Regions from separate parts of the Streptomyces sp. MB09-01 genome, predicted to be linked through region 2. Evidence: riboswitches for the same ligand, from Rfam matches in the RefSeq annotation. Region 2 holds a riboswitch; each other region holds the start of a gene.
The links. A riboswitch is a leader RNA that binds a small molecule or an ion and turns the genes downstream of it on or off. The one in region 2 is predicted to bind thiamine pyrophosphate.
Positions count from the first base shown of each region.

Region 1: another riboswitch for thiamine pyrophosphate. It lies ahead of thiO (glycine oxidase ThiO); the one in region 2 lies ahead of thiC (phosphomethylpyrimidine synthase ThiC).
Region 3: another riboswitch for thiamine pyrophosphate. It lies ahead of PV721_RS15725 (thiamine ABC transporter substrate-binding protein); the one in region 2 lies ahead of thiC (phosphomethylpyrimidine synthase ThiC).

Region 1 covers NZ_JARAYQ010000005.1:50-5,074, forward strand. The annotation lists partial or broken gene PV721_RS01945 (thiamine phosphate synthase) at 1-367, opposite strand, end outside; gene PV721_RS01950 (Rv2175c family DNA-binding protein) at 444-809, opposite strand; gene PV721_RS01955 (NAD(P)/FAD-dependent oxidoreductase) at 929-2,158, opposite strand; TPP riboswitch at 2,240-2,351, shown strand; gene thiO (glycine oxidase ThiO) at 2,349-3,518, shown strand; gene thiS (sulfur carrier protein ThiS) at 3,515-3,733, shown strand; gene PV721_RS01970 (thiazole synthase) at 3,739-4,533, shown strand; gene pknB (Stk1 family PASTA domain-containing Ser/Thr kinase) at 4,723-5,025, shown strand, end outside.
Region 2 covers NZ_JARAYQ010000008.1:51,356-56,380, reverse strand. The annotation lists gene PV721_RS03185 (glycosyltransferase) at 1-49, shown strand, start outside; gene thiC (phosphomethylpyrimidine synthase ThiC) at 264-2,051, opposite strand; TPP riboswitch at 2,046-2,191, opposite strand; gene PV721_RS03175 (YibE/F family protein) at 2,264-3,679, shown strand; gene PV721_RS03170 (SsgA family sporulation/cell division regulator) at 3,806-4,255, opposite strand; gene PV721_RS03165 (IclR family transcriptional regulator) at 4,353-5,025, opposite strand, start outside.
Region 3 covers NZ_JARAYQ010000063.1:3,467-8,491, forward strand. The annotation lists gene pyrH (UMP kinase) at 1-60, shown strand, start outside; gene frr (ribosome recycling factor) at 146-703, shown strand; gene PV721_RS15715 (phosphatidate cytidylyltransferase) at 703-1,779, shown strand; gene rlmN (23S rRNA (adenine(2503)-C(2))-methyltransferase RlmN) at 1,873-2,985, shown strand; TPP riboswitch at 3,044-3,153, shown strand; gene PV721_RS15725 (thiamine ABC transporter substrate-binding protein) at 3,239-4,333, shown strand; gene PV721_RS15730 (iron ABC transporter permease) at 4,429-5,025, shown strand, end outside.

The DNA of each region.
Region 1 (5,025 bases), on a different contig from region 2:
CGGGCTCGGCCACGGCCGCGTCGACCTCGTCCTCCGCATGGCAGGAGCGGCCGATCAGCACGCGCTCGCCGAGGATGGCGCGGGCCGCGGGGACGGGGATGTCGCCCTGGCCGAGGTGGAGGACGTCGGAGCCGATGGCGTGGGCGACGTCGGCCCGGTCGTTCACGGCGAGGAGCTTGCCGTGGCGGCGTGCGGCCTCGGCGAACACCTGGAGGTGTTCGAGCTCCTCCCCCGCCTCCATGCCCTTGTCCCGGAGCTGGACTATGTCCACGCCCCCGGCCAGGACGGCGTCGAGGAACTCGGGGAGGTCACCCTGCCGCTTGCGGGCGTCCGTGCAGAGGTAGAGCCGGGCGTCGGACAGCTGCATGGGTGAACCCCCCGTGGTGGAGGCGGTGTACGGGCGCGGGGCCCGTACACCGCGGTGGAGCGAACTGCGGATCAGGTCAGAGGGCGAGCGCCTGAGCGCGGCGCTTCACCTCCGTGCCGCGATTCTCGCTCAGCGCCTGCACGGGAGTGCCGGGCAGGGTCGGATCCTCGGTGAAGAGCCACTCCAGGATCTCCTCGTCGGTGAAGCGGTCGTCGCGCAGCACGGTCAGCAGCCCGACCAGGCCCTTGACGACCTTGTCGCCGTCGATGAAGGGGGCCGGCACCTGCAGGGAGCGGTTCTCGCCCCGGCGTACGGCGATGAGCTGCCCTTCCTTGACCATCTGGCGGACCCGGGTCACCTCGATGTCGAGCTTCTCCGCGATGTCGGGGAGGTACAGCCACGAGGGGACAAGGGCATCGATCTTTGCGTCAATCTCGGTCACGGACACAAGCCTGCCATCTCGGCTCCGCCGCCGGTACCTGAGCAGCCCCGTCCGGGTCGCGGCCGTGCCGGGACTCCGCCCCGGACCCTGCTCCTCACACGCCGGCGGGCCTGGATTCTTCAGGCCGAAGCCGACTTCAGCGGGGTGGCGGGGTCCGCGATCCTGGCCGGGTCCACGGGCGCCGCCGCCTCGATGAGCTTCCGGCCCTGTGCCACGTCGCGGGGCCTGCCCACCGCCAGGACCGCGACCAGGACGCCGCCCCGCAGCCAGCACACCGACCAGGCCGGCCCGGCCGGGTCGCCGCGCCAGAGCAGGGTGTCGGCCCCGCCGTGGTGTCCGGCGTACTGCACGAACCTGCCGAACTGCTCCGACCAGAAGTACGGCACCGGGTCGTACACCCGGGCCTCCCCGGCCCCGCCCCCGGCCAGGATGTTCGCCGCCACCGTCCGCGGTCCCTGGAGCGCGTTGTCCCAGTGGTGCACGAGCAGCCGCTTCCCGTACCGCCCCGAGGGGAAGGAGGCGCAGTCCCCGACCGCGTACACCCCGGGCAGGGAGGTGCGCAGGTACGCGTCGGCGGTGACCGAGCCGTCCGGGCCCAGTTCCACACCCGTCCCGGCCAGCCATCCCGTGGCGGGGCGCGCGCCGATGCCGACGACGACCGCGCCGGCCGGCAGGGCGCGCCCGTCCGCGAGCAGGACCCGGCCCTCCTCGATCCCGGCGACCTTCGCGCCGGTGATCAGCCCGGCGCCCGCCTCCTCGTACCAGCGCGCCATCGGCTCGGCGACCTCGGCGGGCAGCGCCCCCGCCAGCACCCGGTCCGCCGCCTCGACCACGGTCACCGCGCAGCCCGCCTCGCGGGCCGCGGTGGCGAACTCGGCTCCGATCCAGCCCGCCCCGACGACCACCGTCGCGGGCGCGCCCGCCAGGACCGGGCGCAGCCGCGCCGCGTCGTCCAGCGTGCGCAGCAGGTGGACGCCCGGGACGCCCTCGGTGCCGGGCAGGGTCAGCGGCTCGGCGCCGGTCGCCAGCACGAGGACCTCGTACGGGACCGGTCCGGCCTCGGTGTCCAGCTCGTGGTCGGCCGCCCGGAGCCCGGTGACCTCCGTCCCGAGCCGCAGCTCGATGCCGAGCCCCTCGAAGTCCACGTCGAAGGCGGAGTCCTCGGCCTTGCCGAGCAGGACCGCCTTGGACAGCGGGGGGCGGTCGTAGGGCTGGTGGGGTTCGGCTCCCAGGAGGGTCAGGGGGCCGGCGAATCCCTGCTCGCGCAGGGCGACCGCGGTCTGCACCCCGGCCATTCCGGCGCCGACGATCACGACGCCGCGCTCATTGTGTTCCGTCTGCTCGCTCACCCGGCCACCCTAATGACCTGACGCTCCGTCAGGAACAGGCGCCGCCTTACCGGCCGTCCGGGGCCGGGATAGTCTGGCCACCGTACCTATCGCGGGAGTCCGGCGCACCGGGCTGAGAGGGAGGCTGGCCGGCCTCCGACCGTACGAACCTGATCCGGGTCATGCCGGCGAAGGGAGGGGCTGGACGCCCATGCACTCATCTCGGAAGGGATCCGACGTCCTCGTCATCGGGGGCGGGATCATCGGCCTGGTCACCGCCTGGCGGGCCGCGGCGCGCGGGCTGCGCACCGTGCTCGCCGACCCGGCACCCGGCGGCGGCGCCGCCCAGGTCGCGGCCGGCATGCTCGCCCCCGTCACCGAACTGCACTTCGGCGAGGAAGCCCTGCTGGGCCTCGGCCTCGCCTCCGCCGCGCGCTATCCGGAGTTCGCCGCCGAGCTCGCCGACGCGAGCGGCGGCATGGACATCGGCTTCCGCGCCTGCGGCACCCTCGCCGTCGCCCTCGACTCCGACGACCGGCTCCACCTGCGGGAACTGCACGCCCTGCAGCGCCGCTGCGGCCTGGAGTCCGAGTGGCTCACCGGCCGCGAGTGCCGCCGCCTGGAGCCCATGCTCGCCCCGGGCGTACGCGGCGGCCTACGCGTGGACGGCGACCACCAGGTCGACCCGCGCCGGCTCGCGGCCGCCCTGCTGGCCGCCTGCGAGCGGGCCGGCGTGATCATCCACCGGGCCGCCGTGGAACGGCTGCTGGTCACCTCCGACCGGGCCGCCGGGGTCGTGCTCGACGACGGTACGGAGCTGCGCGCCGCCCAGGTGGTCCTGGCGGCGGGCTCGCTCAGCGGCAGGCTCGCGGGCGTACCGCCGGAGGTGCTGCCTCCCGTGCGGCCGGTCAAGGGCCAGGTCCTGCGCCTGTCCGTGCCCCCGGCCTACGCACCGTTCCTGTCCCGGACCGTCCGGGCGGTCGTCCGCGGCAGCCACGTCTACCTGGTGCCGCGCGAGAACGGCGAACTCGTCGTCGGCGCCACCAGCGAGGAACTCGGCTGGGACACCACGGTCACCGCGGGCGGGGTCTACGAACTCCTGCGCGACGCCCATGAACTGGTCCCCGGCATCACCGAACTCCCCCTCACCGAAACCCGTGCGGGGCTGCGCCCCGGCTCGCCCGACAACGCCCCGCTGCTCGGCCCGACCGACCTGCCGGGCCTGCACCTGGCCACCGGGCACTACCGCAACGGGGTGCTGCTGACCCCGCTCACCGGCGAGGTGCTCGCCGAGCTGCTGGCCACCGGCGAAGTGCCGGAGATCGCGCGCCCCTTCACCCCCCGCCGGTTCTCCGCCGCACGACAGGAGTCGTACGCATGACCCTCCCCGTCTCCGTGTCCGTCTCCGTCAACGGCGAGCCGCGCCAGGTCGCGGCCGGCACCACGCTCGACACCGTGGTCACCACCCTGACCACGGCCCCCTCCGGCGTCGCCGCCGCGCTCAACGAGACCGTGGTCCCGCGCGGGCAGTGGCCGGCCACGCCGGTGGGCGACGGCGACCGGGTCGAAATCCTCACCGCGGTCCAGGGAGGCTGAGCACCATGGCGGACGACCTCTTCACGCTGGGCGGCCGGACCTTCTCCTCCCGCCTGATCATGGGCACGGGCGGGGCCCCGAGCCTGGACGTGCTGGAACGCTCGCTGGTCGCGTCCGGCACCGAACTCACGACCGTCGCGATGCGGCGCCTCGACCCCACGGTCCAGGGCTCCGTCCTCTCCGTACTGACCAAGCTGGGCATCGCGGTCCTGCCCAACACGGCGGGCTGCTTCACGGCGGGCGAGGCCGTGCTCACGGCCCGGCTGGCCCGGGAGGCTCTGGGCACGGACTGGATCAAGCTGGAGGTGGTCGCGGACGAGCGGACCCTCCTGCCCGACGGCGTCGAACTGCTGGACGCCGCCGAGATCCTGGTGGACGAGGGCTTCACGGTCCTCCCCTACACGAACGACGACCCGGTGCTCGCGCGGAAGCTGGAGGACGTGGGCTGCGCGGCGATCATGCCGCTGGGATCCCCCATCGGATCCGGGATGGGCATCCGCAACCCGCACAACTTCGAGCTGATCACGGAGCGGGCGTCGGTGCCGGTCATCCTGGACGCGGGCGCGGGCACGGCGTCGGACGCCGCCCTCGCCATGGAACTGGGGTGCGCGGCGGTGATGCTGGCCTCGGCGGTGACGCGGGCACAGGAGCCCGTCCTGATGGCGTCCGCCATGCGGGACGCCGTCTCGGCGGGGCGGCTCGCCTTCCGCGCGGGGCGCATCCCGCAACGCCGCTTCGCCGAAGCCTCCTCTCCCGCGGAGGGCCGCGCCGCCCTGGACCCCGAACGCCCGGCGTTCTGACCCGCGGTCCGCTCCCGGGGCTCCGCCCCGGACCCTCACGGCGCTCCGCGCCCGCGCCTTGCACGCGGCGGGACCGGAAGACCGGTGCGGCGCCCCCGGCGGGGGCGCCGCACCCGGGTCACGTCACAGCTGCGCTGCAACGCGACCCGGCCAGACCGGCGGCAGCAGAGCGGCTCGTAGAATCCTCGGGTGGATACGACCCTGGATGACCCCCTCGTCGGGCGCGTGCTCGACGGCCGCTACCGCATCGACGCCCGCATCGCGGCCGGCGGCATGGCCACGGTCTACCGGGCCGTCGACACCCGCCTCGACCGTGTGCTCGCCCTGAAGGTGATGCACCCGGCCCTCGCCGCCGACGCCGCCTTCGTGGACCGGTTCATCCGCGAGGCGAAGTCCGTGGCCCGGCTCGCGCACCCCAACGTGGTCGCCGTCTTCGACCAGGGCACGGACGGACCGTACGTCTACCTCGCCATGGAGTACGTCTCCGGCTGC
Region 2 (5,025 bases):
CCTCGACTTCGCCCGCCGCAAGGTGGACCCGTACCTCGTCGTCGCCTGACGCCGGAGGGCGGGTGAGACCGAGGCCGGCTCCGGGTCCGGACCCGGCTCGGTCAAGACGGATACGGGGACCTGGGACCTGGGACCTCGAAACGGAACCACCGTCCGGGGCGGGCCACCGCGGTCGACGGTCCGCATCGACGGCGGCGGAGAGCGCTCGATGAGCGGCGAAGGCCCGGACGGGATCCTCCGCCGCTCACACGGAGCGTGAGTGGTCAGTCGGCCAGCGGCAGGTAGACGCGGTTGCCCGAGGCCGCGAACTCGGCGGACTTCTCCGCCATGCCCGCCCGGATCTCGTCGGCCTTCAGGTCGCCGCCGTGCTCGCGGCGGATGTCCTGCGAGATCTTCATCGAGCAGAACTTCGGACCGCACATGGAGCAGAAGTGCGCGGTCTTGGCCGGCTCGGCGGGAAGGGTCTCGTCGTGGAACTCGCGGGCCGTGTCCGGGTCGAGGGCCAGGTTGAACTGGTCCTCCCAGCGGAACTCGAACCGCGCGTCCGACAGGGCGTCGTCCCACTCCTGGGCGCCGGGGTGCCCCTTGGCCAGGTCGGCGGCGTGCGCCGCGATCTTGTACGTGATGACGCCGGTCTTCACGTCGTCGCGGTTGGGCAGGCCCAGGTGCTCCTTGGGCGTGACGTAGCAGAGCATCGCGGTGCCCCACCAGGCGATCATCGCGGCGCCGATGCCCGAGGTGATGTGGTCGTACGCGGGCGCGACGTCCGTGGTGAGCGGGCCGAGCGTGTAGAACGGCGCCTCCTCGCAGATCTCCTGCTGGAGGTCGATGTTCTCCTTGATCTTGTGCATCGGGACGTGGCCCGGGCCCTCGATCATGGTCTGGACGTTGTGGCGCTTGGCGATCGTGTTCAGCTCGCCCAGCGTCTTCAGCTCCGCGAACTGCGCGGCGTCGTTGGCGTCCGCGATGGAGCCGGGGCGCAGGCCGTCGCCGAGCGAGTACGTGACGTCGTAGGACGCCAGGATCTCGCAGAGCTCCTCGAAGTTCGTGTAGAGGAAGTTCTCCTTGTGGTGCGCCAGGCACCACGCGGCCATGATCGAGCCACCGCGCGAGACGATGCCGGTCTTGCGGCGGGCGGTCAGCGGCACGTAGGGCAGCAGCACGCCGGCGTGGACCGTCATGTAGTCGACGCCCTGCTCGGCCTGCTCGATCACCGTGTCCTTGTAGATCTCCCAGGTCAGGTCCTCGGCGCGGCCGTCGACCTTCTCCAGCGCCTGATAGAGCGGCACGGTGCCGATCGGGACGGGGGAGTTGCGCAGGACCCACTCGCGGGTGGTGTGGATGTTGCGGCCCGTCGAGAGGTCCATGACCGTGTCGGCGCCCCACTTGGTCGCCCAGGTCATCTTGTCGACCTCCTCCTCGATGGAGGAGGTGACGGCCGAGTTGCCGATGTTGGCGTTGACCTTCACCAGGAACCGCTTGCCGATGATCATCGGCTCGATCTCGGGGTGGTTCACGTTCGCCGGAAGCACGGCCCGGCCTGCGGCGATCTCCTCGCGCACGACCTCGGGGGAGACGTTCTCGCGGATCGCGACGTACTCCATCTCCGGGGTGATCTCACCCCGGCGGGCGTACGCGAGCTGCGTGACGGCGGCGCCGCCCCGGCCGCGGCGGGGCTGGCGCGGGCGGCCCGGGAAGACCGCGTCGAGGTTCTTGAGGCCACCGCGCGGCGAGGTGTGCTTGATGCCGTCGTCCTCGGGGCGCACGGGACGGCCCGCGTACTCCTCGGTGTCGCCGCGGCCGATGATCCAGTTCTCGCGCAGCGGGGCGAGGCCCCGGCGGACGTCGGTCTCGATCTGCGGGTCGGTGTACGGACCGGACGTGTCGTAGAGCGTCACGTCCTTGCCGTTGGTGAGGTGGACCTGGCGGACCGGCACCCGGAGGTCCGGGCGGGAGCCCGCCAGGTATCCCTTGTGCCAGCCGGGCTGGCGCTCGGTCTGGCCGTCGGCGTCCTGGCTGACGGCAGGCGTGCGTGCGTCCTGAATGGTCATGAGACCTGATCTCCCTACGCCGGCATTACCCGGTAACAGGTTCGGCGGTCGACGCAGCCTCTTCCCGTACGCATCTGTGATGCGCGTACGGTGATCAGCGTCCTCTCAGCCCGGTGCTCCGAGCTCCCGCGTTGTGCAAAGTAGCCCCCACGCTAGCGTCATCCATGGCGTGCTGAACAGTGGGCCCCCTCATCTCTTGCGATGATCTGCTGGTGACGTCCTCGCCGCAGCCCCCCACCGAGCCCACAGAGCCCCACGGCCACACCGGCCACGCGCACGACGGCCCGGGGCACTCCGCCGGGCACTCGTCCGATACCTCCGCCGGTCATTCCCACGGCCACGGGCACAGCCACGGACACGGACCGGCGGCCCCCGTTTCGAAGCACCTGCGCAAGGTCATCGCGGCCGTACTGATCCCCTTCGCCACCGCCGTCTTCATCGGCATGGTGGTGCTCTGGCCGGGCGGCGCCCCCGCCCACGAGCGCACGGGGGTGGGCTTCGACCGCCAGACCCAGCAGGGCAAGGTCGTCTCCCTCGAACACGTCGACTGCAAATCGGTGAACGCCGCACAGGTCCCGCCGACCGCGGACCCCTCGACCCCCCAGGGCCGTGAGGCCCAGGCCGCGCAGACCGGCGAGTGCAAGAAGGCCACCGTCGAGGTCGGCACCGGCCCGGACAAGGGCCGCACCTTCGTCGAGATCGTCCAGCCGGGAGCGCCACGGCAGTTGACGGACGGCCAGGAGGTGGTCGTGGCGTACGCGCCCGACGCCCCCCGCGACCTCCAGTACTCGGTGATCGACGTGAACCGCAAGATGCCGCTGGCGGTGCTGGCCGGCATCTTCGCGGTCGCGGTCGTCCTCGTCGGGCGGATGCGCGGGCTGTTCGCCCTGATCGCGCTGATCGTCAGCTTCGGCGTGCTGACGCTGTTCATCCTCCCGGCCATCCTGCAGGGTTCGAACCCGCTGGTGGTCGCGGTGGTCGGGGCGAGCGCCATCATGCTGATCGCCCTCTACATGTGCCACGGACTGACCGCCCGTACCTCGGTCGCCGTCCTCGGCACCCTCGTCTCGCTGCTGCTGATCGGCCTGCTGGGCTCGGTGTTCATCGACTGGGCGTCCCTCAGCGGCAACACGGACGACAACACCGGGCTGATCCACGGCCTGTACCCGGACATCGACATGAGCGGCTTGCTGCTCGCAAGCGTGATCATCGGATCGCTGGGCGTGCTCGACGACGTGACGGTCACCCAGACCTCGGCTGTCTGGGAACTGCACGCGGCGGACCCCTCGATGGGGCCGCGAGGCCTGTACCGGGCGGCGATCAGGATCGGCCGCGACCACATCGCGTCGGTGGTCAACACGCTGGTGCTGGCCTACGCGGGTGCCGCACTGCCCCTGCTCCTGCTGTTCTCGATCGCGAACAGCAGCATGGGATCGGTGGCGAACAGCGAGCTGGTCGCGGTGGAAATCGTACGGACCCTCGTGGGCTCGATCGGACTGGTGGCCTCGGTTCCCGTCACGACGGCGCTGGCCTCGCTGGTGGTCTCCGCGGACCGGCCGGGATCCCCGGACGTCGCGCCGGCCGCGGGGCCGGTCCGCGGCGGCCGGGGCCGGCGGCGCAAGCGCTGAAGGGTCTTCCCGAAGGGCGTTCCCGAGGGGCGTTCCCGAGGGGCGTTCCCGAGGGGCGTTCCCGTCTTCCCGAGGGGCGTTCCCGTCTTCCCGAGGGGCGGGCGCGTGTGAGCGTGAGCCCGCGCGTCAGCCGGCGTTCTGCTCGTTCTGCTTCGACTCGGCCAGGATCTTGCCGAGCGCCTCGTCGAGGTTCTCCTCGAAGTCGCCCAGGTTCCGCTCCTGTCCGAGCGGAACGATCCGGTCGGTGCGGTCGAGGAACGCGACGAGCGGCGCCGCGCTGGCGCGGAACAGGGCCCGGTCGCCGCCGACCTGCAGCCGGATGTGGACGTCGGACAGTTCCTCCGGATCGGTGGGGGCGATGTGCACGTCGCCGTCACCGCACGGCTTGTTGATGCCGTCGAGGAGGAGCTCCCGGCCGAACGCCCAGGTCACGGGCGCATCTCCGGGAAGGTGGAAGGTCAGGCGGACTGCGTAGGGATCACGGGCGTCGTACCGGAGTTCCACCGGAATCCTGAACGAGAGCTCCTCGGAAACGAGGAAACTCATCATGACCTCTGCCTGTACCGACTCGCGCATTGCCTACCCCGCTGTAGTGGAAGTGGCCAGGAATGATCCCCCAGGCTCCTCTTGACAAGGGTGGTGGAAGCGCTAGCAGATCACAAGGAGTGAGTTTTCAGATACTGATAGAGAACGAGAGGGTGCTCAACAGCGCGCCTACTTCACTCCGTAGTCGATCGACTACACAGCGCAATCGATCTTCCTGGTGCAAGGGGAGAGAAATCGCCATAGTTGCGGCGGTATCGCCCGCTGTGATGGGGATGGCCGCACAGACCGTGCCGAGGGCATATTCCTGACGTTCGGTTACCGGCTGCATTCGCCCGAGGGCCCCGATCCGGTGCTCGAGCGACCGGAGATCCCGCACGGTATAAGCGGTGATCGGCTCGACCGGATATCGGTCGTAATGGTCCTTGCGCGTTTCCTCGTCGAGTTGTCCGAGCAGGCACTGCCCGATGGCGTGCGCATGGCCGGTCGCACGGAAGTCCGCCCACTCCTCGCAGGCGGGGCTGGCCTGGGTGTCCGAGACGCCCACGACCTCGATCTCACCCTCGCGGTATACCGCGAAGTAGACGGGGGCCCCGACCACGTCGCGAAAGTGCGCGAGGGAGTCGAGGATCATGCTGCGACGTTTCTGCTGGAGTCCCCCGACGGCCAGCCGACCCGCGGCGTCGCCGAGTACGAACACTCCGCCCTCCCTGCGCAGATAGCCCTCGTGGGTGAGGGTGCGCAGCAGGTGGTACGCGGTGGGGAGCGGGAGCCCGGCCTCGCGCGCGAGCTGTTTCGCCGGG
Region 3 (5,025 bases), on a different contig from region 2:
CGTGCCGTCAAGGGTGAGAAGATCGGCACGCTCGTCAGCGACCAGGAAACCCGGGCCTGAGCGGTCCGCCGCCGGACCGAGCCCGGACCGGCCCCGCCGGCCCCGCCCGCCTGAACCATCCATTCAAGACATGCAGGAGCACGTGGTGACCGAAGAGATCCTCCTCGAGGCCGAGGAGAAGATGGAAAAGGCCGTCGTCGTCGCCAAGGAAGACTTCGCCGCGATTCGCACCGGCCGTGCGCACCCGGCGATGTTCAACAAGATCGTGGCGGACTACTACGGTGCCATCACGCCCATCAACCAGCTCGCGTCCTTCTCGGTGCCCGAGCCGCGCATGGCGATCGTGACCCCGTTCGACAAGAGCGCCCTGCGCAACATCGAGCAGGCCATCCGCGACTCCGACCTCGGTGTCAACCCGAGCAACGACGGCAGCATCATCCGGGTGACCTTCCCCGAGCTGACGCAGGACCGCCGCAAGGAGTACATCAAGGTCGCCCGCACCAAGGCCGAGGACTCCAAGGTCTCCATCCGCGCCGTGCGCCGCAAGGCCAAGGACGCCCTCGACAAGCTCGTCAAGGACAAGGAAGCCGGCGAGGACGAGGTCCGTCGCGCCGAGAAGGAGCTCGACGACACCACCGCGAAGTACGTCGCGCAGGTGGACGAGCTCCTCAAGCACAAGGAAGCCGAGCTCCTCGAAGTCTGATGAACGACACTTCCTGGCAGCCGGAGCCGGTTCCGGCGGGTCCCGCATACGATGCGCAGGTGGGCCCGCACACTCGGCCCATGCCCATCGTGCCCGATGCCGCCGGCCGTGACTTCGACGACCGGGAAGCACGCGATCGGGGGGCCGCCCTGGACGGCGGCCCCCTCTTCCGCGCCGATACGCCGCCGCAGGAGCCCATGCCCAGCCCCCCGCCTCCGCATGCCCCGCAGCCGCAGGACGCCTCGCCCCCGCCGCCGAAGAAGCGCGCGGGCCGGGACCTGCGTGCCGCCATAGGGGTCGGCGTCGGTCTCGGCGCGGTGATCTTCGCCTCGCTGCTGATCGTCAAGGCGGTCTTCGTCGGCGTCATCGTCGTCGCGGTCGTCGTGGGCCTGTGGGAGCTCACCTCCCGGCTGCAGGAGAAGAAGGGCATCAAGGCCCCGCTCGTCCCGCTCGCGGTCGGCGGCGCGGCCATGGTCATCGCCGGGTACGTCCGGGGGGCCGAGGGCGCCTGGGTCGCCATGGCCCTGACCGTGCTGGCGGTCCTGGTGTGGCGGATGACCGAACCGCCCGAGGACTACCTCAAGGACGTCACCGCGGGCGCCTTCGCAGCGTTCTACGTGCCCTTCCTGGCCACCTTCGTCGCGATGCTGCTCACCGCCGACGACGGCCCCCAGCGCGTGATCACGTTCCTGCTCCTGACGGTGGTCAGCGACACCGGGGCCTACGCGGTCGGCTGGCGCTTCGGGAAGCACAAGCTCGCGCCGCGCATCAGCCCCGGAAAGACCCGGGAGGGACTGTTCGGCGCGGTGGCCTTCGCGATGGCGGCCGGCGCGCTGTGCATGGAGTTCCTGATCGACGGCGGCGCCTGGTGGCAGGGGCTGCTGCTCGGCCTGGCGGTCGCGGTCAGCGCCACCCTGGGCGACCTCGGCGAGTCGATGATCAAGCGGGACCTGGGCATCAAGGACATGGGCACCCTGCTGCCGGGCCATGGCGGCATCATGGACCGGCTCGACTCCCTCCTGCCGACGGCACCGGTGGTCTGGCTGCTCCTGGCGGCCTTCGTGGGCACCGGCTGACCTGCGAAAAGGCGGCGTGTGACGCCGGGCGGTTACTCTTGAAAGGCGCGCTGCTTCTGCGGCGCGCCTTTCGTCTTACAAGGAGTACCTGCCATGGCCCGCCCCGTTCCGGGAGAGCTCACCTTCGTCGCCCCTCGCGGGGCCAAGAAGCCGCCCCGGCACCTCGCCGACATGACCCCGGCCGAGCGCCGCGAGGCGGTCGCCGCGATCGGCGAGAAGCCGTTCCGAGCCAAGCAGCTCTCCCAGCACTACTTCGCGCGCTACGCGCACGACCCGGCCGAGTGGACCGACATTCCGGCGGGGTCGCGGGAGAAGCTCCAGCAGGAGCTGCTCCCCGACCTGATGAACGTCGTCCGCCACATCAGCTGCGACGACGACACCACGCGCAAGACCCTGTGGAAGCTGCACGACGGCACGCTCGTCGAGTCCGTGCTGATGCGCTACCCCGACCGGGTCACCATGTGCATCTCCTCGCAGGCCGGCTGCGGCATGAACTGTCCGTTCTGCGCCACCGGCCAGGCGGGCCTCGACCGCAACCTCTCCACCGCCGAGATCGTGCACCAGATCGTCGACGGCATGCGCGCGCTGCGCGACGGCGAGGTCCCGGGCGGCCCGGCGCGGCTGTCGAACATCGTCTTCATGGGCATGGGTGAGCCGCTGGCCAACTACAACCGCGTGGTCGGCGCCATCCGCCGGCTCACCGACCCCGAGCCCGACGGCCTGGGCCTGTCGCAGCGCGGCATCACCGTCTCCACCGTCGGCCTGGTCCCGGCCATGCTCCGGTTCGCCGACGAGGGCTTCAAGTGCCGTCTCGCCGTCTCGCTGCACGCGCCCGACGACGAGCTGCGCGACACCCTGGTCCCCGTGAACACCCGCTGGAACGTCCGCGAGGTGCTCGGCGCGGCCTGGGAGTACGCGGAGAAGTCCGGTCGGCGGATCTCGATCGAGTACGCCCTGATCCGCGACATCAACGACCAGGCCTGGCGCGGTGACCTGCTGGGCAAGCTGCTCAAGGGCAAGCGCGTCCACGTCAACCTGATCCCGCTGAACCCCACGCCGGGCTCGAAGTGGACCGCCTCGCGGCCCGAGGACGAGAAGGCCTTCGTCGAGGCCATCGCCCGCCACGGCGTGCCCGTGACCGTACGGGACACCCGCGGCCAGGAGATCGACGGCGCGTGCGGCCAGCTCGCCGCCTCGGAGCGCTAGATTCCGGCCAGGGACGTTCATATTCGGCCACGGGGTACCCTGTGGCCGAACCAATTTCATATTCCGACAGGGGAGCGCCACAGCGCTGAGAGTGCGGTATCCGTCATCCGCAGACCCTCTGAACCTCGCCCCGGTCATTCGGGGTAGGAAGTTCGGTCACCACTCAAGCTGTTGCGCCCTGCCCGGCGTCCGCTCCCACAGAGCGCCGGGCCGGGCCGCGTCTTCTCCTGGACATCCCAGGAGGAATTCACCAGTGAGCACCACCAAGAAGATCGCGGGCGCCGCGCTCGCGGCCGCGCTGGGCGTCACCACGCTCAGCGCCTGCGGCGACGCCAAGGACAAGACCGCGGGCGCGAGCGACGCCCCCAAGTCCAAGACCGTGACCCTCGTATCGCACGACTCCTTCAACGTGACCGACACGGTCCTCAAGGAGTTCGAGCAGCAGAGCGGCTACACCGTCAAGGTCCTGAAGTCCGGGGACGCCGGCGCGGCGCTGAACCAGGAGATCCTCACCAAGGGCTCCCCGCGCGGCGACGTCTTCTTCGGCGTGGACAACACCCTCCTCTCGCGCGCCCTCGACAACGGCATCTTCACGCCCTACGAGGCCAAGGGCCTGGACGCGGTCAAGCCCGAGTACGTGCTCGACAAGGAGCACCGGGTCACCCCGATCGACTCCGGCGACATCTGCGTCAACTACGACAAGGCGTACTTCGCCGACAAGAAGATCGCCCCGCCGCAGACGCTGGACGACCTGGTCAAGCCGGAGTACAAGAACCTCCTGGTCACCGAGAACGCCGCGACCTCCTCGCCCGGCCTCGGCTTCCTGCTCGCCTCCGTCGGCAAGTACGGCGAGGACGGCTGGAAGGACTACTGGAGCAAGCTCAAGGCCAACGGCGTCGAGGTCGTCGACGGCTGGGAGCAGGCCTACAACGAGCGCTTCTCCGGCTCCGCGGGCGGCAAGAAGGCCAAGGGCGACCGCCCGCTGGTCGTCTCCTACGCCTCCAGCCCGCCGGTCGAGGTGCTGTACGGCGAGCCGCAGCCGGCCGAGGCCCCGACGGGCGTCGCCACCGGCACCTGCTTCCGCCAGATCGAGTTCGCGGGCCTGCTGAAGGGCGCGAAGAACGAGGAGGGCGGCAAGGCCCTGGTGGACTTCCTGGTCAGCAAGAAGTTCCAGGAGGACATGCCGCTCCAGATGTTCGTGAACCCCGTGACGAAGGACGCTGCCCTGCCGGAGCTGTTCACCAAGCACGGTGTGGTGGTCGAGAAGCCGGAGAACGTGGCTCCCGAGACCATCGCCAAGAACCGTGAGCAGTGGGTCAAGGCATGGACCTCGCTCGTCGTGAAGTAGGCGGTACCAAGGGGCCGGGCGCGGCGTCGGGGGGCGCCGCGCCCGGCCCCGGCCCTCACCGGGGCGGCCGGGCGACCGCCGTGCGGCTCGCCCTGATGGCCGTGCCCCTGGCCTTCTTCGGGCTGTTCTTCGCCTATCCCGTCGCCTCGATCGTCGGGCGCGGTCTCAAGACCGACGAGGGCTGGCAGTTCGGGCGGGTCGGCGAGGTGCTGACCCGGCCCGACATCGCCGGCGTGCTGTGGTTCACCACCTGGCAGGCGCTCGCCTCCACCGTGCTCACGCTGCTGATCGCGCTCCCCGGCGCGTACGTCTTCGCGCGCTTCGAGTTCCCCGGCAAGCAGCTGCTGCGGGCCGTGGTGACCGTTCCCTTCGTGCTGCCGACCGTGGTCGTCGGCACCGCCTTCCTCGCGCTGCTGGGACGCGGCGGGCTGATGGACGAAACGATGGGGGTCCGGCTCGACACCACCGTCTGGGCGATCCTTCTCGCGCACGTCTTCTTCAACTACGCGGTCATCGTCCGCACCGTCGGCGGGCTGTGGGCGCAGCTCGATCCGCGTCAGGAGGAGGCCGCCCGGGTGCTGGGCGCCGGCCGGTTCGCCGCCTGGCGGCGCGTGACGCTGCCCGCGCTGGCCCCGTCGGTGGCCGCGGCCTCCCTGATGGTCTTCCTGTTCACCTTCAGCTCCTTCGGCGTC